Regions from separate parts of the Buttiauxella sp. genome, predicted to be linked through region 4. Evidence: predicted binding sites of a transcription regulator. Region 4 holds the regulator's gene; each other region holds the start of a gene.
The links. The regulator LexA, encoded in region 4, represses DNA repair genes until DNA is damaged. The targets are predictions, from matches to a motif close to TNCTGTATGTACATACAGNA.
Positions count from the first base shown of each region.

Region 1: a site for LexA is predicted at 2,183-2,202, ahead of WBL83_RS09220 (YebG family protein). Genes of this name have one in related genera too.
Region 2: a site for LexA is predicted at 2,848-2,867, ahead of WBL83_RS02405 (metal-dependent hydrolase). Genes of this name have one in related genera too.
Region 3: a site for LexA is predicted at 1,083-1,102, ahead of sbmC (DNA gyrase inhibitor SbmC). Genes of this name have one in related genera too.

Region 1 is NZ_JBAVHX010000010.1:122,024-127,290, reverse strand. It holds gene ptrB (oligopeptidase B) at 1-927, opposite strand, end outside; gene WBL83_RS09225 (tellurite resistance TerB family protein) at 1,021-1,704, opposite strand; gene WBL83_RS09220 (YebG family protein) at 1,822-2,166, opposite strand; gene purT (formate-dependent phosphoribosylglycinamide formyltransferase) at 2,305-3,483, shown strand; gene kdgA (bifunctional 4-hydroxy-2-oxoglutarate aldolase/2-dehydro-3-deoxy-phosphogluconate aldolase) at 3,636-4,274, opposite strand; gene edd (phosphogluconate dehydratase) at 4,338-5,267, opposite strand, start outside.
Region 2 is NZ_JBAVHX010000004.1:426,544-431,810, reverse strand. It holds gene WBL83_RS02415 (tetratricopeptide repeat protein) at 1-581, opposite strand, end outside; gene WBL83_RS02410 (L-cystine transporter) at 714-2,105, opposite strand; gene WBL83_RS02405 (metal-dependent hydrolase) at 2,240-2,830, opposite strand; gene kduD (2-dehydro-3-deoxy-D-gluconate 5-dehydrogenase KduD) at 2,945-3,706, opposite strand; gene hxpB (hexitol phosphatase HxpB) at 3,862-4,530, opposite strand; gene WBL83_RS02390 (YniB family protein) at 4,697-5,233, shown strand.
Region 3 is NZ_JBAVHX010000026.1:18,783-24,049, reverse strand. It holds gene WBL83_RS16945 (FUSC family protein) at 1-496, opposite strand, end outside; gene sbmC (DNA gyrase inhibitor SbmC) at 587-1,057, opposite strand; gene dacD (serine-type D-Ala-D-Ala carboxypeptidase DacD) at 1,252-2,418, opposite strand; gene sbcB (exodeoxyribonuclease I) at 2,695-4,122, shown strand; gene WBL83_RS16925 (APC family permease) at 4,230-5,267, opposite strand, start outside.
Region 4 is NZ_JBAVHX010000039.1:35,677-40,943, reverse strand. It holds gene zur (zinc uptake transcriptional repressor Zur) at 93-608, shown strand; gene WBL83_RS22095 (CsbD family protein) at 811-1,020, opposite strand; gene dinF (MATE family efflux transporter DinF) at 1,247-2,584, opposite strand; gene lexA (transcriptional repressor LexA) at 2,660-3,268, opposite strand; gene WBL83_RS22080 (diacylglycerol kinase) at 3,377-3,745, opposite strand; gene plsB (glycerol-3-phosphate 1-O-acyltransferase PlsB) at 3,872-5,267, shown strand, end outside.

The sequences.
Region 1 (5,267 bases), on a different contig from region 4:
CAGCACTTCCCATTGTTTTTCATCACGGGCTTTACTGCGATATAAACCAAAGTTTTTGCCGTCGCGATTAGAACGTAAATAGAAATTGTGCTGATAGTGATCAAGCGAGTATTCGTGGTCTTTGCGACGCGGTGCAAAGCTTTGTGGCTGCGCATCCACTAGTTCGGCATCGAGTAGCAACACTTCACTGGTCGTGGCACTGCTCAGGTAAATTAAGACAAAGTGCTTCGACGTCGTTTTATGCACGCTGACATAAAACATTTCGTCTTTTTCTTCGTACACCAGCTCGTCATCAATGGAAGGATGTCCCACCGTGTGTCGCCAGACCTGATAAGGCAACAGCGTTTTCGGATGTTTGCGAACGTAGTAAAGCGTGGCGGAATCATTCGCCCAGACAAAACTACTGGAGACATTATCCAGCACTTCCGGATACCAGTTCCCGGTTTCGAGATTACGGAAGCGTAAACCGTACTGGCGACGTGAGAGAAAATCCTCCGCCAGCGCCAACACCGTATTATCTGGCGTGATACTCATTCCGCCCATGGTGTAAAACTCACTATGAGCTGCACGGCGGTTGCCATCGACCAGGATGTCCCACTCATCCCATTCGCTGAGCATCACTGACTGGCGTTGATAAATGGCGTATTCATTGCCGGTTTCAAAAACCTGGCGGTAGCGATAACCATTTTGCGTATAGGGGGCGGAAATATCCCGCTGGGGGATACGGTCGATCATCTCTTTAAGCAGCCGGTCCTGTAACGCCTGTTGCGTGCTCATCACCTGTCGACCGTAGTCATTCTCCTGATGAAGATAATCAAGTACCTGCTCATCGGTGCGATCGTCGTCGCGTAACCAGTAATAGTTGTCGATGCGGGTATCACCATGCGTGGTCATGGTATGGGGTATTTTTTTTGCTTTAGGTGGCATGTCGATTTTCATTTTTGAGTTAACACCCTGTAAGGGTGGCAAATTCAGACAGGCTTGCAAGCGTAACGTGGGATTTTGAGGAAAATGCCGGGATTAACCCGGCAGATTGAGTTTCTGTTGCTGAATATCCTGTTCGATGCCTTCACGCACATCTTGTGGGATTTTTAGCGCATCGCCCAACGCATTGAGATAACTACGCTCCATAAAGTGATCGATGTCGATAGCAGCACAGCTGAGGAAATAAAGTTCCAGCGCTTCTTCTTCGTTATTAACGCCTTGCACCAGAAGCTGCGGATCAAGCGGCTGATCGATGGCCTGTTGAATCAGGTTGCGACCCTGGCCTTCAATTCCTGCATCACGCAGTTGCTGATCGATAATCTGGCGCTCTTTGTCATCGATGTGGCCATCACTTTTGGCGGCAAACACCAAAGCCAGAACCAGGCGCTGGGTACGCAAATCAATTGGCGACTGTTGCTGCCCGTAATTCGGCTCACCCTGGTGGGCATCACGGACGCGATCTTTGTATTTGCTCCACAACACGCTTCCAGCCACGGCACCACCGCCAACCAGCAATGCGCTGGTCCCATATTTTGTCAGTAATTTACGCGATGATTTACTGGCAACCAGTAAGCCTGCTAAACCACCCAGTGCACCTGGCACCAGTAATTTACTCAGCCCCTGAGGCACTTGCGATGATGGATTTTGTACCGATTGATTTTGGCCGGACTGCGTCGCTTGTCCCAGCATAGACTGAAGTTGCTGTAACCAATTGCTCATGAGAGACACCCTTTTTAAGGAAGTTAACCACTGAGGTTATGCGAAAGGCTGTCAAGAAGTGTCTGATCAGACTAAAGATGAGAAAAGAAACGCGCCGGTAACCCGACGCGATAAAACTTAGGCAGCTTTTGTGCGCTTACGCGGATGCTCGGCCACTTTTTCGTCGGAAGCCTCTTCGTCAGAAACCTCTTCAGTGGGTTCTTCTACTGAAGCTGCGGCTTCAAGTTCTGGCAATTTGCCGCTTTTCAGCACGGTGGAAAGCACATCTTTGTTTTCTGCCATCCACATCGCCAGCACGTCATTTTGGCCTTCTTCGAGAGCTATTGGGCTGTGAGTGAGCCAGCCACTCAACACTTCCGCCAGATCGAGCATTTTGTCATAGGCGTCGGCGTCCTTCTTACTGGCAAATGACATTTTTTCTTGCCCCTCTCGTACAACAACGTATTTGATTTCAACCGCCATTTTGCAGCTCCGGTTTAACTGTTTATTTAAACAGTATAATGATATTACCCTTGCATCGCAAGCGGGAAAGCCGATGCGTACGCAAACGTTTTCGTTTATAATCCGCCGGTCTATTTTCTCCGTTTGGGTATACAGATTATGTCAATGTTGGGAACAGCGCTCCGTCCTTCAGCTACTCGTGTGATGTTGTTGGGTTCGGGCGAATTAGGAAAAGAAGTGGCGATAGAATGTCAACGCCTGGGTCTGGAAGTGATCGCCGTCGATCGTTACGCTGATGCCCCGGCAATGCATGTCGCGCATCGTAGCCACGTGATTAATATGTTGGATGGTGCCGAGCTTAGAAAACTGGTCGCCACTGAAAAGCCCGATTTCATTGTTCCCGAAATTGAAGCGATTGCGACGGATATGCTGGTCGAACTGGAGCAGCAAGGTCAGTACGTAGTACCTTGCGCCCGTGCTACCCAGTTGACCATGAACCGTGAAGGCATTCGTCGTCTGGCTGCCGAAGAACTGGGTTTGCCGACCTCCAGTTACCGTTTTGCCGATAGCGAAGCCGCGTTCTTGCACGCGGTCGAAGAAATTGGCCTGCCTTGTATCATCAAACCCGTTATGAGCTCTTCCGGTAAAGGGCAAAGTTTTATCCGCACTGCCGATCAGTTAGCAAAAGCCTGGGAGTACGCACAGCTTGGCGGCCGTGCCGGTAAAGGACGTGTGATTGTTGAAGGCGTGGTGAATTTTGATTTTGAAATTACCCTGCTGACCATCAGCGCAATCGATGGCGTCCATTTCTGTGACCCGATTGGTCATCGCCAGGAAGATGGTGATTATCGTGAATCCTGGCAGCCGCAGAAAATGAGCGATGTCGCCCTTGCCCGCGCGCAGGAAATTGCTGAAAAAGTCGTCAAATCATTGGGTGGCTACGGACTGTTTGGTGTTGAACTGTTTGTCTGTGGTGATGAGGTTATTTTCAGCGAAGTCTCCCCTCGCCCACATGACACCGGTATGGTGACGCTGATTTCTCAGGACTTATCAGAGTTCGCCTTGCACGTGCGTGCCTTCCTCGGCTTGCCAGTTGGTGGAATTCGCCAGTATGGCCCGGCGGCTTCTGCGGTGATCCTTCCAGAATTAACCAGTGATAACGTCCAGTTCGGCAACGTCGGTAGCGCGGTGGGGGCAGGCTTACAAGTACGTCTGTTTGGGAAGCCAGAAATCAGTGGTAAACGCAGGATGGGTGTGGCACTGGCAACGGGCTCAAGCGTAGAAGATGCCATAGCTCGCGCCATTGCAGCGACGAAAGCCGTCATCGTCAAAGGCTAAAAAAATCCCCGCTCAATTGAGCGGGGATTCAATAACACGAATAATTCGTGTTGCATCAAGGCGGCGACGCAGCAAATCCCCAGGAGCTTACATGAGTAAGTGACTGGGGTGAGCAAGGATGCCAACACAGATGCGGCTCGAAGAATGAAGTGTTATTTCGCGCCTTCGACGGCTTCACGAGCAAGCTGGGTGATACGATCAAAATCACCTGCTTCCAACGCGTCAGCCGGAACCAACCAGGAACCACCGATACACAGAACGCTTTTCAGCGCCAGGTAGTCACGGTAGTTCGCTGGAGTGATACCGCCGGTTGGGCAGAAACGAACCTGAGAGAATGGACCCGCGATTGCTTGCAAAGCTTTGGTTCCGCCATTGGCTTCAGCTGGGAAGAATTTGAACTCTTTCAAGCCGTAGTCCAGACCCAGCATCAGTTCAGAAACGGTGCTGATACCTGGGATCAATGGGATGGTGCCTTCAGTTGCTGCTTTCAACAATGGTTCAGTCAGGCCTGGGCTGATAGCAAACTGCGCGCCAGCTTCGGTTACTTCTGCCAGTTGTTGTGGGTTCAGAACGGTACCCGCACCGATAATCGCTTCCGGGACTTCTTTCGCGATTGCACGGATAGCGTCCATCGCACATGGAGTACGCAGAGTCACTTCCAGAACGCGAACACCGCCAGCCACTAACGCTTTAGCCATTGGTACTGCGTGTTCCAGTTTGTTTACTACGATAACCGGAACGACCGGTCCTGTTTTCAGGATCTGTTCCGCAGTAGTTTTCCAGTTTTTCATCTAAGAGCCTCTTCAACCAACTTTATCATTCATTTCCAGTGCGGCAATTGCTGCATCTGGTCCTTAAAATTTAATGCAGGTCGCGCCCTGTTCCGCGCCAGATAACTGTTCGCGTAACGCGCTAAATAGTTCACGCCCGGTTCCCACGCGTTCTGCGCTGAGATCCGGGTGGTATGCAGTGCGTTTTTCCAACTCGGCATCATCGACCAGCAATGTCAGTTCACCCGTTTGACCGTTGACGCGAATCATATCGCCATCACGGACTTTTGCCAGCAGCCCACCATCATAAGCTTCTGGGGTAACATGAATGGCAGAGGGCACCTTACCTGACGCGCCCGACAGCCGTCCATCAGTGACTAACGAAATTTTGAAACAGCGGTCCAATAATACCCCAAGTGGCGGCATAAGTTTATGTAATTCTGGCATGCCGTTCGCTTTTGGCCCTTGATGACGCACAACAACCACGCAATCACGGTCAAGAAGACCTGCTTCAAACGCAGGTAACACATCATGCTGGCTTTCAAAAATAACCGCTGGCGCTTCGATGATTTGGTTTTCTACCGGTACCGCAGAGGTTTTCATCACGGCGCGACCGAGGTTACCGCTAAGGACTTTGGTGCCGCCGTGTTTGGAGAATGGTTTTTCAAAGGTCGCGATAACATCGGTATCCAGTGCGGTTGTTGCCCCTTCACGCCACGCAAGTTGACCCTTATCCAGCCATGGTTCCATGGTGTAGTGGTGCAAGCCAAAGCCCGCGACGGTATTCACATCTTCATGCAGCAACCCACCTTTCAGCAATTCGCGCATCAGCACAGGTACACCGCCCGCTGCCTGGAAATGGTTGATATCTGCCGGGCCGTTCGGGTACAGGCGCGCCAGTAACGGCACCACATCAGAAAGATCAGAGAAGTCATCCCAGTTAATGATGATACCTGCCGCACGCGCCATCGCCACCAGGTGCATGGTGTGGTTGGTTGAACCGCCGGTTGCCAG
Region 2 (5,267 bases), on a different contig from region 4:
AAGCCTTTGTCCCCGTTTAAAAACAGCATCCCAGCCCAGTACTCCGCGTAACCCGAGCGGGAAAGCGTTGAGCTGCGCTTAAACCAGAATGTCGCTTTTTCATCATCTTGCGTGATGCCCACACCATTGGCATACAGTAAGCCAATGAACATTTGCGCATCGACCGCAGAGTCACTTTCAATATCTTGTGACGCACTTTCCAGTAACTGCATCGCTTTTGGATAATCAGGTGTGCCCGCCTGGGTGTTCACCAGAATGCGAGCCAGTGTCACATTGCCAATTTTACTGCCACGCTCAACCGCCTTTTCGGCGAGTGATTTCGCTTGCTGATAATCCGCAGCGTCAGGGTCCTGAATTTTCAACTGGGCCAGCAGTGCCATGGCATCAGCATCACCTTGAGCCGCTGACTTTTCCGCCCAACTTTCGGCCTGCTGGTATTCACCTGCACTAAACAGCGTATCGGCAAGATAGAACTGCGCGCGACTGTCACCTTCCTGCGCATGTTGCAGATAAGGGGTATCAGGTGTTTCGGCCCACGCCGAACAGACGCAGAGCAATAACAAAATACAGAAATGTTTCATAGAGATAAGGGGTCCGTAGAGATCTAGTGTTTTGGCGCCCTATGCGGGTGCTCTAAGTTTTAAATAAAAAAAACGGCTCCCTGTGAGGGGAGCCGCATATTGTCGCAGATTCTTTGGTAATTTTGCTACTGGTTAGCGATGCGCCAGCTCAGCTTCTTCATCGCTATTAAGCACTTCTTTATCGGTTTGCTTCATCAGCTGGCTGGTAATAGTACCGGCTGTCATGGAACCACTGACGTTCAGTGCCGTACGGCCCATATCGATAAGCGGCTCAACAGAAATCAACAGTGCGACCAGCGTGACTGGCAAGCCCATGGCAGGCAGGACAATCAGTGCGGCGAATGTTGCACCACCACCGACACCGGCAACGCCTGCGGAGCTCACAGTAACAATCCCGACCAATGTCGCAATCCAGACAGGATCCAACGGGTTGATACCCACGGTTGGTGCAACCATTACTGCTAACATCGCTGGATACAGACCGGCACAACCGTTCTGACCGATAGTCGCCCCGAAGGATGCAGCGAAGCTTGCGATGGACTCAGGGACGCCCAGGCGGCGAGTTTGCGCTTCCACGTTTAATGGAATGCTGGCAGCACTGGAGCGGCTGGTGAACGCAAAGGTCAGTACCGGCCAGACTTTACGGAAGTATTTCAGCGGGCTGACGCCATTGACGGCCAGCAAAATCGCATGCACACCAAACATAATCGCCAGACCGAGGTATGAAGCCACCACGAAGCTGCCGAGTTTGATGATGTCTTGCAGATTTGAACCGGCAACCACTTTGGTCATCAGCGCAAGAACACCGTATGGGGTCAGTTGCATAACCAGGCGGACCAGTTTCATCACCCAGCTTTGCAGCGTATCAATGGCTACCAGAACACGTTCGCCTTTTGGCGCATCGTCTTTCAGCAATTTCAATGCAGCCACACCCAGGAAGGCGGCGAAAATCACCACGCTAATGATGGACGTGGGGTTAGCACCAGTCAGGTCAGCAAATGGGTTTTTCGGTACGAAGGACAAAATCAGCTGCGGGACGCTGAGGTCGGCAACTTTACCTACGTAAGTGGTTTCAATCGCGCTCAGACGGGCAGTTTCGGCGGTACCTTGTACCAGGCCTTCTGCGGTCAGACCAAACAAGTTAGTGACCAACACGCCGACCAGAGCAGAAATCAACGTGGTGAACAGCAGTGTTCCGATGGTCAGAACGCTGATTTTGCCCAAAGAGGAGGCATTATGCAGACGTGCGACAGCACTCAGAATAGAGGCAAACACCAGCGGCATTACAATCATTTGCAGCAACTGAACATAGCCGTTACCGACAACGTTAAACCACTGAATAGACTGTTTCAGTACCGGGCTGTCTTCGCCATAAATGGTGTGCAGGGCAAGGCCAAAGACCACGCCAATAACCAGACCAAGCAGTACTTTCTTCGCCAGACTCCACTGTTTATGGCGGGTTTGCGCCAGCAACAGCAGCAGAATAACGAACACAATTACGTTCGCTATAAGTGGAAAATTCATCCCGTATCTCCTGAGTGTATTTTAACCAGATGGACTGATTGCCACCTTTATATTCTGCAAATCGTACCAGAAGCTCAGAACGAGTCTTATATTCAAAAGGAATTGATTATTACATTTTGAGTTATTTCGTCTAATTATTGTTCCACATGGTTACTTAAAAAACTATTAAAGGACATTTGAAGCGAAATAATCATATGGGACGACCAGCGCACTGCACTGTTATCGGGCACACTTTGTGGCATCCACACCGCCAGACCAAAGAACACCATGCATAAGGCACGTTCTAATTGATTGCCTTTTTGCGGTCTGATGATGGGAAAGCGAAATCGCCAACGGCAAGGCCAAAGTAGCGGCACTCCGGCAGGCGTAAGCATATCCGCCAGAATATGGCTCAAGTAACCCAATACCATGCCCTGAAGGGCATCGGCGGGAATAACCCAGGTTTCAGGCACTTTGAGATAGAACAGCGCGAGGCTTGCGAACACCGCAAATAAACTGTGCGTAAATCCCCGATGGCCGCAGGCGCGGGCAATCGGTTTGGAAATCCAGGGCAAGCGTTGACCGAGAAATGACTTTGGGTGGTCAATATCAGGTAGCAAACACGTCAGGATGGCTGAGGGCACAATATGCCACCAGTCTCCTTGAGCAAGCACAGGCGTGAGTTCGGCGTTTTTAGCGAATACTGCACAGGCAATGGAAAAAAGAAGGTGACCTTCCGCCGTCATGATACTACCTGGATGAAAACTGTCGATTCATACAGTATAGGGATTTTATACAGTAGACGGAAGAGGTGACGGCGTAACATTTTGCTACCGCCGGATTGCCCGGCGGCGTGATGTTTAGCGGGCTAGCCAGCCTCCGTCGACGGCAACGGTATAACCGTTGACGTAATCTGAAGCACTGGAGGCAAGAAACACAATCGGACCTTGCAGGTCGGCAGGAACACCCCAGCGACCCGCAGGAATACGGTCGAGGATTTCCTGGCTGCGCACTTCGTCATCCCGCAGTTGTTGAGTGTTGTTGGTGGCCATGTAACCCGGCGCGATGGCATTGACATTAATATTGTGTTGCGCCCATTCGTTCGCCAGCAGGCGGGTTACGCCGAGCACCGCACTTTTGGAGGCCGTATACGAAGGAACTCTGATACCTCCCTGGAATGACAGCATTGAGGCGATGTTAATGATTTTGCCGCCGCTGCCTTGTTTAATGAACTGCTTCGCGACGGCCTGAGAGAGGAAGAAAACGGATTTGATGTTCAGGTTCATCACGTCATCCCAGTTCTTCTCGCTAAATTCCAGCGCATCTTCCCGGCGAATGGTCCCGGCGTTATTCACCAGAATATCTATTTTCCCCATGCCAGCGACCGCTTGCGCGACTATCTCAGGAATCGCGTCTTGTTGGCTCAAATCTGCCTGGATGGCGAGAAAACGACGATCCAAATCTTTTACTTTTTGTGCCGTCTCGTGCGGGATTTTGCGGCTCACACTGACGATGTCACAACCAGCCTCGGCAAGGCCAATCGCCATTCCTTGACCCAAGCCTGTGTCACAACCTGTGACGATAGCGACTTTGCCTTGCAGATTAAAAGCATCGAGAATCATAGTTACCCCGGTATCCGGAAAAGCGCATTTGCGCGTGTAGCTAAAGAGTAGATACGGGAAGGGGGAAACTCAAATGTATTTGAAATGGTGTTTTAAAAAATTTGAAGTGCGTAGGGTTTTGAAACAGATGCGGGGGTGACCCGCATCCAGCGAAACTAACCAATCAGGTGTTCGGCGCGTAATTCTGTCAGCGAGTTAAGTCTGGTATTCGCCAGACACCAGCGCACGTCGTCGCGGTTTTCTTCGGCTGGAATCACAATTGAACGCATACGTGCAGCTTTGGTCGCAATCATGCCATTTACTGAGTCTTCAAGCGTGACACAGGCCAGAGGATCGACGCCCAGTTTTGCGGCGGCGTCTAAATATACCTGGGGATGCGGCTTGCTGTACGGCAGATGTTCAGCAGAGGCGATTGCATCAAACTGAGAACGTAAGTCGAACATCTCCAGCACACGCTCAAGCATATGCAGAGGTGAGGCCGAAGCGAGTCCCACTTTCAGTCCTTGCGCTTTACACAACGCGACGGCTTCACGCACGCCAGGCAGAATAGGGCGAGTCTCTTCAATTAATGCAATGGCACGAGTAATGACGCGATTTGTCACTTCTTCACATGACGGGCCAGTCCAGGGTTGCTTCGCAAACCATAAGTCGACAACCAGGTCGATACGTAAACCGAGGGTATCAGGAAGTTCATTACGGCGGGAAATATCCACGCCGATACTGGCCAGCACATCCAGCTCAGCCTTATCCCACAACGGTTCTGAATCAATCAATAAACCGTCCATATCAAAAATCGCAGCTAAAATTTGGCGAGTTGCAGCCATGGTTTGACTCCTGTCAGTGTGCATTACAATTAAGATCTCTTATCAATAGCTGGAATTAACGGTTGTTGCCACTGCTTTGTGAAATTCGCCCGTAAAGCTCAGGCGAAATCACACCAGACGAGGTAAACTTTGTGCGTGCAAGTTACGTCTCAACCAAGGGGAACGAATGACGTATCAACAAGCTGGACGCATTGCCGTACTCAAACGTGTGGCTGGCTGGGTAATTTTCATCCCGGCGGTGATTTCTACACTCATTTCAATTTTGAAGTTTATGTATGAGCACAGCGAAAAACAGGCAGGGATAAATGCTGTGATGCTGGATTTCGCTCATGTGATGATTGAGATGATGCGTTTTAATACGCCGTTCTTAAACTTCTTCTGGTACAACTCGCCGCAACCTGACTTCCATCAGCAGGCCAACATCCTGTTTTGGGTGATCTACGCGCTGATATTTATTGGCCTGGCTTTGCAGTCATCTGGCGCACGAATGAGTCGACAGGCGAAGTTTTTGCGTGAAGGGGTTCAAGACCAGTTGATTCTGGAACAGGCGAAAGGCCCGGAAGGGTTAACTAAGGAACAGATCGACGCGAAAATCGTGGTGCCACGCCACACCATTTTCCTGCAAATTTTCCCGCTCTATGTCTTACCTGTCATCATTATCGTTATCGGTTATTTCTTCTTTTCTTTGCTGGGCTTTATCTAGTAAAACACCACTCCCCAGCGGTGGGGAGTGGTGA
Region 3 (5,267 bases), on a different contig from region 4:
CGCGTTGCGGATAAACACTGGTAAAAAGCATCGCCAACAGTGAACCAAAGATAACATCCCCGCTACGCCAGAGAGCGATCTCCATGTCACCCGCGGGAGCACCCACCACCACGGCAAGGGTGATGCCAATCAGCAAAGCCTGATACGGACGTTTCCCTAATGCCAGATAGCCGCAGATAAACATGGCGATGGCGCACCACACCAACATCAGTGGTAGGGAAAACAGTTCAAGTTTCAGCGCCACAAGGCCCATGACTGCACCGCAAATCGTCCCCCCGATACGCTCAAAGGCGCGTGGCACGACGTTGCCCCAAAACGAGATCGGCCCCATCACTACCACGAGTGTGATAAGCGGCCATGTCCCTTCTGGCACTTTCAGAAGATGGACAATCAGGAATGTGAGAACAAATGCCAGCGCGATGCGGATACCATGCACTGTGCGGTAATTGCGATAAATACGGATCTCAAATGGGCTTAGTGATTTGTCAGGACGCACACTCAGCTCCCCAGAAAATAAAAAACGGGATTGTACCTGTTTTTTTTGTACGGGCATCACAAAGTTAGGGGGCATACGCCCCCTTTAGCTTCAGACTTGATCTGCCACCGGAATATACATGTCTATTTCCCATACTCCACTTTCTGATCCGTCGTTCAGATAGTGTTCGAAGCACGGTTTTCCGGTTATCACGTAGCTATTGCTATCGAGGACGCTGTCGAAAAAGAGATTCCATGGTTTGGCAAAATCGCCGTCGTCAACGCGGGCACGGGCCACCGCGTACTGCCCGCCTTCGATGCTGGTGACGATGACGCCTTCGCTGTTATCCGGCACGGTAAAGTCTTCCGACACCGAGACTACGGTATCGCAGCGTAATTTTTCTGCGGGCACTAAATCGGGATTGTCGTAGTAAACCGCCAGCCACTGTTCGCCGACTATCTTGTGGGTTTTCACCCACAAGGCAAGTTGTTCAAAGCCCTGGTGAACCGTTTGCTCCCACGGCCCAACCATATGAAAACCAGCGACTCTACGCTCATGAACTTGTTGTACGTTAAATTCCATATCACCTCCTGACCTGATTAAAAAACACTGTATGTTTATACACCACTCTAGTGCAGGCAAACAATCCTTTGTCAGGGTGATGTGGTTGCTTTGCGAGCAGGATCGCTTTTTGCAAAACGTCGTTGTAGAGCATAGTACAGCCAATAAAAACGGGCCGACATTACTGCCGACCCGTTGTGTACCCGCTGGATGAATTACAGTTTGTGGCTGATATAGTCACCCAATCGTGACCACGCACTGCCTTTTTTGACATCAGACAACGTCACTAACGGCCAGTGTGCAATCAGCTTGTCGCGATCAAAGAGCTCGATTTCGCCCACATGCTGATTGGCGGCAATGGGCGCTTCAATATCTTGTTTATCGAGAACATATTTGGCTTTAATGTTCGGCACTTCAGACTTTGGCAGAGCCAAAAATACATCCTGAGTGGTTCCCACTTCGACCTGCTTTTTATCGCCATACCAGATGGCCTCCGTGCCAATTTTTTTGCCTTTATGCAGAACCTGGACGGTGTCGAAGTTATCCTGGCCCCAGTGCAGCAATTTACGCGCCTGGTCTTCGCGCCCTTTCGGACTTTCCGCACCCATCACCACGGCAATCAAACGGCGCTCGCCGACCACGCTTGAAGCAATAAGGTTAAAGCCTGCACTCGCGGTATGGCCCGTTTTCAAACCATCCACATTCAGCCCTTTGTCCCATAACAAGCCATTGCGGTTTTGCTGTGTGATGCCATTCCAGGTGAGGCTGCGCTCGCTGTACATATGGTAAAAATCTGGCTCGCCGTGAATGATGGCGCGAGAAAGGATCGCAAGATCATAGGCTGAACTGTGCTGACCTGGCGCATCCAGGCCATGAACTGTTTCAAAATGGGTATCGCGCAGGTGCAGTTGCTGTACGTATTTATTCATCATCGCCACAAATTGTGGCTGCCCACCGGCTACGTAATCGGCCAGTGCGACACACGCATCGTTACCGGAATCAATAATCAGTCCGCGGCTCAGGTCGTGCACTGTCAGCCGGTCCCCCGCTTTCAGGAACATGAGCGACGAACCGTCAAAGACCGGATTGCCTTTTGCCCAGGCATCTTTACCGACGGTCACGATGTCGTTCGCCGAGATTCGGCCGCTATCAATCGCGCGGTCGACCACGTAGCCGGTCATCAGTTTGGTCAGACTCGCAGGGTTGCGTCGAACATGCTCATTTTCTGCAGCCAGAATTTGCCCGGTGGTGTAATCCATCAATACCCATGAGCCAGCCTGAATTTGTGGAGGAGGAGGTGCGTTAACAAAGGTGTCGTCGGCAAATGCGGAGTGAGCAGAAAATGACAGCAGGGAAATGACAGCAAACAGACGGATCTTCAACGATATACCCTCGGTAACAATAAATTCAGCCGCCTCTTTTACTGCAGTTTGTCACTTTTTTCGCAATTAAATTGCAAAAAGATATGAATGAGACCGCTCACATACAGTTGAGGAATATACTATTCGGCCATAGAGCAGACTTCTTACAGGCCGGTTAATGGTTTACCATTGGCGGTTGCAGCACCCGATGGCAATGATTGATACATGGAGAGGGTTTTAGTGGTATTTCAGTTTAATAACAGTACGTTAAACAACACTCAAGGGCGGAAGTAAATCGTGGATAATACAACGCAACAACCGACCTTCCTTTTTCATGATTATGAGACTTTTGGTAAAAGCCCGTCACTTGACCGCCCGGCGCAATTCGCGGCCATCCGTACTGACTCCGAATTTAATATTATTGGTGAACCGGAAGTCTTTTACTGCAAACCGGCGGATGACTATTTGCCTCAGCCAGAAGCAGTGATGATTACCGGTATTACTCCGCAACAAGCGCTGGCGCGTGGGGTGAACGAAGCGGATTTTGCGAAGCGCATCCATTCTATTTTCACCCAGCCGAAAACCTGCGTCGTCGGCTACAACAATGTGCGTTTCGATGATGAAGTGACGCGCAATATTTTCTATCGTAACTTTTATGATCCGTATGGCTGGAGCTGGCAAAACGATAACTCGCGCTGGGATTTGCTCGATGTGATGCGCGCCTGTTATGCCCTGCGCCCGGAAGGTATTGTCTGGCCAGAGAACGATGAAGGGCTGCCGAGTTTTCGCCTCGAACATTTGACCAAAGCCAACGGGATTGAACATGCGAATGCGCATGATGCAATGTCGGATGTGTATGCCACCATCGCGATGGCGCAACTGGTCAAAACTCGCCAGCCGCGCCTGTTTGATTATCTCTACAGCCATCGCTCGAAGCACAAACTCACGACGCTGATTGATATTCCGCAGATGAAGCCGCTGGTTCATGTTTCGGGAATGTTTGGCGCGTGGCGCGGTAACACCAGCTGGATTGCCCCGCTTGCCTGGCGTCCGGACAACCGCAATGCGGTGATTATGGTCGACCTGGCGGGTGATATTTCTCCGCTGCTTGAGCTGGATGCAGATGCGTTGCGCGAGCGGTTATACACGCCGAAAGCCGCACTGGGTGATACTGCGGCCGTACCAATCAAGCTGGTACATCTGAATAAATGCCCGGTTCTGGCGGTGGCTAACACGCTCAGGCCAGAAGATGCGGAACGGTTGGGTATCGATCGCAAACGTTGCCTGGACAACCTGAAATTGCTGCGTGAGCACCCTTCAGTACGCGAAAAAGCCGTGGCTATTTTTGCTGAAGCAGAACCTTTTGTGCCGTCCGATAATGTTGATGCGCAACTGTATAACGGCTTTTTCAGCGATGCCGACCGCGCAGCCATGCGCATTGTGTTGGAAACCGATCCGCAGAATCTGCCCGCGCTGGATATCACTTTTGCCGATAAGCGTATTGAGAAATTGCTGTTTAATTATCGGGCACGTAACTTCCCCGGCACGCTGGATGAAGCCGAGCAGCAACGCTGGTTACAGCATCGTCGTGAGGTGTTGTCTCAGGAGGCGTTGCAAGCCTACGCGCAAGAACTTGAGGCGCTATATAACCTGCATGAAGATGATAAAGAGAAGACCGCGTTGCTTAAGGCATTGTTTGAGTACGCGCAGTTTTTGGTGGGTTAGTTTTTTAAGCACGTTGTCGGATGACCCTGCGCTTATCCGACTTACAAATGATACAAAACGGTATAAAACAAAAAGGCCGCTTTCGCGGCCTTTTTCATACTCAGCGATTACGCCAGGTCTTCGTTGAATTGTGGGACCGGGTTACGGAAGCGACGAGTCACGAAGGCCAGATAGGTCAGGCCGATAGCCGCCCAAATCAGACCCAGAATCATCGAGCTTTCTTCCAGGTTAATCCACAGCGCACCCACTGTCAGCGCGCCACAAGTTGGCAGCACCAGATAGTTGATGTGATCTTTGATGGACTTGTTACGGCCTTCGCGGATCCAGAACTGGGAAATCACCGACAGGTTCACGAAGGTGAACGCCACCAGCGCACCAAAGTTAATCAGGGCTGTTGCGGTGACCAGGTCAAACTTCACGGCGAACAGCGCAATGATACCTACCAGAACCACGTTCAATGCAGGGGTACGCCATTTCGGATGAATGTAGCCGAAGAAACGCTCCGGGAACACACCATCACGACCCATTACATACATCAGGCGAGAAACGCCCGCATGTGCCGCCATACCAGAAGCCAGAACGGTAACACAGGAGAAAATCAGGATACCGAACTGGAAGGCTTTGCCTGCCACGAACAGCATGATTTCTGGCTGTGAAGCGTCCGGATCATGGAAGCGAGAGATATCCGGGAAGTACAGTTGCAGGAAGTAAGACACCACAACGAAGATCACGCCGCCAATCAGGGCAGTCAGGAAAATCGCTTTCGGGATGACACGGCCTGCATCTTTGGTTTCTTCGGACAGCGAGCTGATGCCGTCAAATCCGAGGAAAGAGAAGCAGAGTATGGTGGCACCCGTGATCATCGGCACGACGTTTGCGTGCTCAGACCAGAATGGACGCGTACTGGCTAACGTGCCGGCACCTTCGCCATTAGCAACGCCGTAAATCACCAGACCGGTAATCACCACCATCACCACCATCTGCAACACAACAATCAGGCTGTTGAAGTTTGCCACGGTTTTAATGCCGCGCAGGTTGGAGATAGTCATGAAGCCCACCAGAAGCACCACGAAAATCCACGACGGGATAGATGGCACTAAGGCTTCAAAGTAGATTTTTGCCAGCAGGATGTTGATCATCGGCAT
Region 4 (5,267 bases):
TCATCTCAAAAGGATGCGGCAAGAATGGCGCACCACTCGGCGTTTTTTGCGCGTTGTGATAGAGTGTAGGGCTAATCTACAGGGGAATGCTGATGGACATCACGACTTCACAAAACGTGTTAGCGCAGGCTGAAAAACTATGCGAGCAGCGTAATGTGCGCCTGACGCCTCAACGCCTGGAAGTGCTGCGTTTATTGACGCAACAAGCGGGTGCAATCAGCGCTTATGATTTGCTGGATTTATTACGTGCCAGTGAACCACAAGCCAAACCTCCGACGGTTTATCGTGCGCTCGATTTTCTTCTCGAACAAGGCTTTGTGCATCGTGTTGAGTCTACTAACAGCTATGTGTTGTGCCATCTGATTGATCAGCCGACTCACTCATCTGCGATGTTTATTTGTGACAGGTGTGGTGCGGTGAAAGAACATGGTGCGGAAGGTGTTGAAGATATCATGCATCAGCTGGCGGCCCAGTTAGGGTTTGCTCTGCATCATAATGTTATCGAAGCACACGGTTTATGCAGCGCTTGTGCAGAAGTTGAAGCTTGCAGTCACCCAGAAGCATGCGGGCATGACCACACGATTCAAAGTAAGAAGAAGTCACGTTAGTAAGATCGAATAATTAGCAGAGATAATTCAAGTTGTATCGCGGCGGCAAGAGTACGCATCCCGATGAGCTTACTCAAGTAAGCGATTCCGGGTAAGTGAACGTAGCTAACAAAGAGACAGCTTGAAGTATGAAGGATAGTTCGGTACATCCTTGTACCTGGGCAGGGCAGCCTTTGAGAGTTAACACATCTGAGGGATGAGATTACCAGCGGTAATCGTTACGTTTTTCCCAATCAACGACTTCTTTCTCTGCCTGTTCTTGTTCGTATCCATAACGTTCCTGGATTTTACCTACTAGCTGATCGCGTTTCCCTTCAATGACAGTCATGTCATCATCAGTTAGTTTGCCCCATTTCTCTTTTACTGTGCCTTTGAACTGTTTCCAGTTACCGCCGATTTCGTCTTTATTCATAATGGTATCCTCATCGTTCGGTTAAGAACTGCTAAAAGAACTAACATCGTCCAGATGCTGCCGTTTGGCTGACACTGTTTCTGCTGGACGTGATAATAATTGTAGTCAAGGATATGGCAGTCTGGAGAAAACTAAGAATATTGAACCATAGCGGTAAATATCATCATGCTGACCTGGTCCATAATTAGGTGGTAAATCAGCATGCTGCATGTAGTTTAAAAACGCGTCAGGAGTTGTAACTTTGAGTTTCAGCGGGGAACCATGTGTTGTCACGCCAGTGGCGTCGCCAAATCCATCCCAAAGACAGCCCACGCAGCGCGAGAAACACCGCTACGGATAACCACAAGCCATGATTACCCAGATAAGGCACTGTCAGTAATGTTAGCCCAAAGCCCACGGCCGCCACTGCCATACTGTTTCGCATTTCTGCACCACGTGTTGCGCCAATAAACATGCCATCTAGCAGATAGCACCAGACACCCACCACCGGTAAAACAATCTGCCATGGCAAATAGCGATCGGCTTGTAGCTGCAATTCTGGAATAGAGGTCAGAAGCGACACGATGTTTTCACCAAACAGCGCGTAAACGACGGCAAACATCAGCGCTACCAACCCTGACTGGCGGCAGGCCGCACCCCAGACTTCGAGCAACTGCCCACGATTTCTGGCACCAAATGCCTGCCCCGAATGGGCTTCAACGGCGTACGCAAACCCATCAAGTGCGTAAGCGGTGAAGGTGAGTAATGTCATCAGTACCGCGTTAACTGCGACAATTTCATTGCCTAACCGCGCACCAAAAATAGTCACTGAAGCGAAACACACTTGCAGCAGCAACGAGCGCAGCATGATGTCCCGGTTAAGCGCCAGCAGACGCCGGACGTTTCCGCGCCAGGCTTTTATCAGCATCTCAACGCTGATTCCCCGCAGACCCATCACCTTTTTCACCATCAGCAACCCGATGATAAATGTGGCGTATTCTGCAGTGACCGTCGCTAACGCCGCACCCTGAACATCCATGTGCAAGCCCATCACCAGCCACACATCCAGCACAATATTCAGCACGTTGCCGACCACCAGCAAGATAACCGGTGCGCGCGCATATTGAACGCCTAATAACCAACCGAGTAATACCAGGTTAGCCAGTGACGCAGGAGCGCTTAGCCAGCGGATCTCAAGAAATCTTCGCGCCTGCAAGAGCACATCCTGGTTACCGCCAACAATTTGTAATGCCAGGGAAATGAGCGGTTCACGCAGAGCGACAATCACCACACCTGCACCCAGTGCCAGCAATAAAGGTTGCACCAGGGCACGCGCTAATGCCGAAGGATTATTAGCCCCGAAGGCTTGTGCGGTTAAGCCGGTGGTACTCATGCGCAGGAATAGCAGAAGCATAAACAGGAAACTGGTTGCCGTAGCGCCAATAGCGACACCGCCAAGATAGACAGGGCTATCCAGATGACCAATAACTGCCGTATCGACAAGACCGAGCAATGGCACAGTGATGTTGGAGAAAATCATGGGTAGTGCGAGGCGCCAGAGGGCTTTGTCTGCCGGTGCTAACATTATGATAGCCAATCCTGGGAGGATATTTGAAGTATTGAGAGGCGATGCGCACGGTAGCGCATCACCTGAAGAGATTTACAGCCAGTTGCCGTTGCGAATAACCCCAACCGCCAACCCTTCAATAGAGAAGTTATGCTCGCGCAGGTCAACCACAATCGGTTCAAACTCGCTATTTTCAGGAAGAAGATGAACAACATTACCCTGCTGTTTTAAGCGCTTAACGGTAACTTCATCATCAATACGCGCGACCACAACCTGGCCGTTACGCACATCCTGAGTTTTATGAACCGCCAGCAGGTCACCATCCATAATACCGATGTCTTTCATAGACATCCCACTGACGCGCAGCAGGAAATCAGCATTAGGTTTGAACAGTGATGGATCAACCTGGTAGTGGCCTTCGATATGCTGCTGTGCAAGGAGTGGCTCACCTGCAGCAACACGCCCAACCAGCGGAATACCGGTAATTTCTTCGACCAGCAAGCGGATGCCGCGCGACGCACCAGAAACAATCTCAATGACGCCTTTACGGGCAAGTGCTTTCAGGTGCTCTTCAGCGGCGTTTGGAGAACGGAACCCCAGACGTTGAGCAATCTCGGCACGAGTCGGTGGCATGCCGGTCTGGCTGATATGATCCCGAATAAGATCAAACACCTCTTGCTGCCTGGTAGTTAACGCTTTCATTCCGCCCCCTGGGTGTTTATACAGTTATGCTGTGAGTATATACAGTCAAAGGCGATTTTGGAACCACAAATTAAGCAAAAAACCAGCCACTTAACTATTCTGGAAAGATCATCGCAAATGCTGCCAAAGTAGTGTGACCCAGGTAATAACTGCGAGGATAATGGCGATTAATACAGCAGCCGAGCCCATGTCTTTGGCGCGTCCAGAAAGCTCGTGGTAATCCGTGCCAACGCGGTCAACAAGGGATTCAATCGCGCTATTGAGGATCTCAACGATCATGACCAGCACGACCGATCCAATCAATAGAATACGGGTGATAGGGTCAACATCTAACCAGCAGGCGATGGCAATGGCGATAACCGCACTCACGCCTTCCTGGCGGAACGCAGCTTCGTTAATCCAGGCTGCTTTGAGCCCTTTCCATGAATAGCCTGCGGCTTTGATGATTCGGGTAAATCCGGTGACGTTACTCGCCATTTTGGGAAACCTTTTCAAAATAATTGGGTCAATGCGTATCTATATCGCAACGCCACAGAAATCTGGATGAGATTCTGATATTCTTGCGGCGAAATTGCATTATTAACCTGAGGCTTTACATCGTTTATGTCAGGCTGGCCAAGAATCTACTACAAATTACTTAATTTACCATTAGGCGTTCTGGTAAAGAGCAAGTCCATTCCGGCAGATCCACAAGCCGAACTGGGCTTAGATCCCACACGCCCAATAATGTATGTGCTGCCTTATAACTCTAAGGCGGACTTATTAACGCTGCGCGCGCAATGCCTCGCGCATGGCTTGCCCGACCCTCTGCAACCATTAGAGATAGACGGAGCGGTACTGCCGCGCTACGTCTTTATCCACGGTGGCCCGCGTGTATTCACGTATTACACGCCGAAAGAAGAGTCGATCAAGTTGTTCCATGATTACCTCGACTTGCACCGTAGCAATCCAAATCTGGATGTGCAGATGGTGCCGGTATCGGTGATGTTTGGCCGCTCCCCAGGCCGCGAAAAAGGCGAGGTTAATCCGCCATTAAAGATGCTCAATGGCATCCAGAAGTTTTTCGCCGTGACCTGGCTTGGTCGCGATAGTTTCGTGCGTTTCTCGCCACCCGTCTCACTGCGCAATATGGCAACCGAGCACGGTACGGATAAGAAGATTGCACAGAAACTGGCTCGCGTTGCACGCATGCACTTTGCTCGCCAGCGTTTAGCGACCATTGGGCCACGTCTGCCGGTACGTCAGGACCTGTTTAATAAGCTTCTGGCATCGAAAGCTATCGCTCGCGCTGTCGAAGATGAAGCCCGCAGCAAGAAAATCTCCCATGAAAAAGCGCAGCAAAACGCTGTGGCATTAATGGAAGAGATTGCAGCTAACTTCTCATACGAAGCGATTCGTGTGAGCGACCGCGTGCTGAGCCTGACGTGGAACCGCTTGTACCAGGGGATCAACGTTCATAACGCTGAGCGTGTGCGCCAGCTAGCTCACGATGGTCATGAGATTGTTTATGTCCCATGCCACCGCAGCCACATGGATTACATGTTGCTGTCTTACGTGCTTTATCACCAGGGGCTGGTTCCTCCGCACATCGCGGCGGGTATCAACCTGAACTTCTGGCCAGCCGGTCCGATTTTCCGTCGCCTCGGTGCGTTCTTTATTCGGCGTACCTTTAAAGGCAGCAAACTCTACTCCACCGTATTCCGTGAATATCTGGGTGAGCTGTTTAGCCGTGGCTATTCCGTTGAATATTTCGTGGAAGGTGGTCGTTCTCGTACCGGGCGCTTGCTCGACCCGAAAACCGGCACGTTGTCGATGACCATCCAGGCCATGCTGCGCGGCGGTACTCGCCCTATTACATTGGTGCCGATTTACATTGGCTACGAACATGTAATGGAAGTGGGAACTTACGCTAAAGAGCTGCGTGGTGCGACCAAAGAGAAAGAGAGTTTCATGCAGATGGTGCGTGGGCTGAGTAAGCTGCGTAACCTTGGTCAGGGCT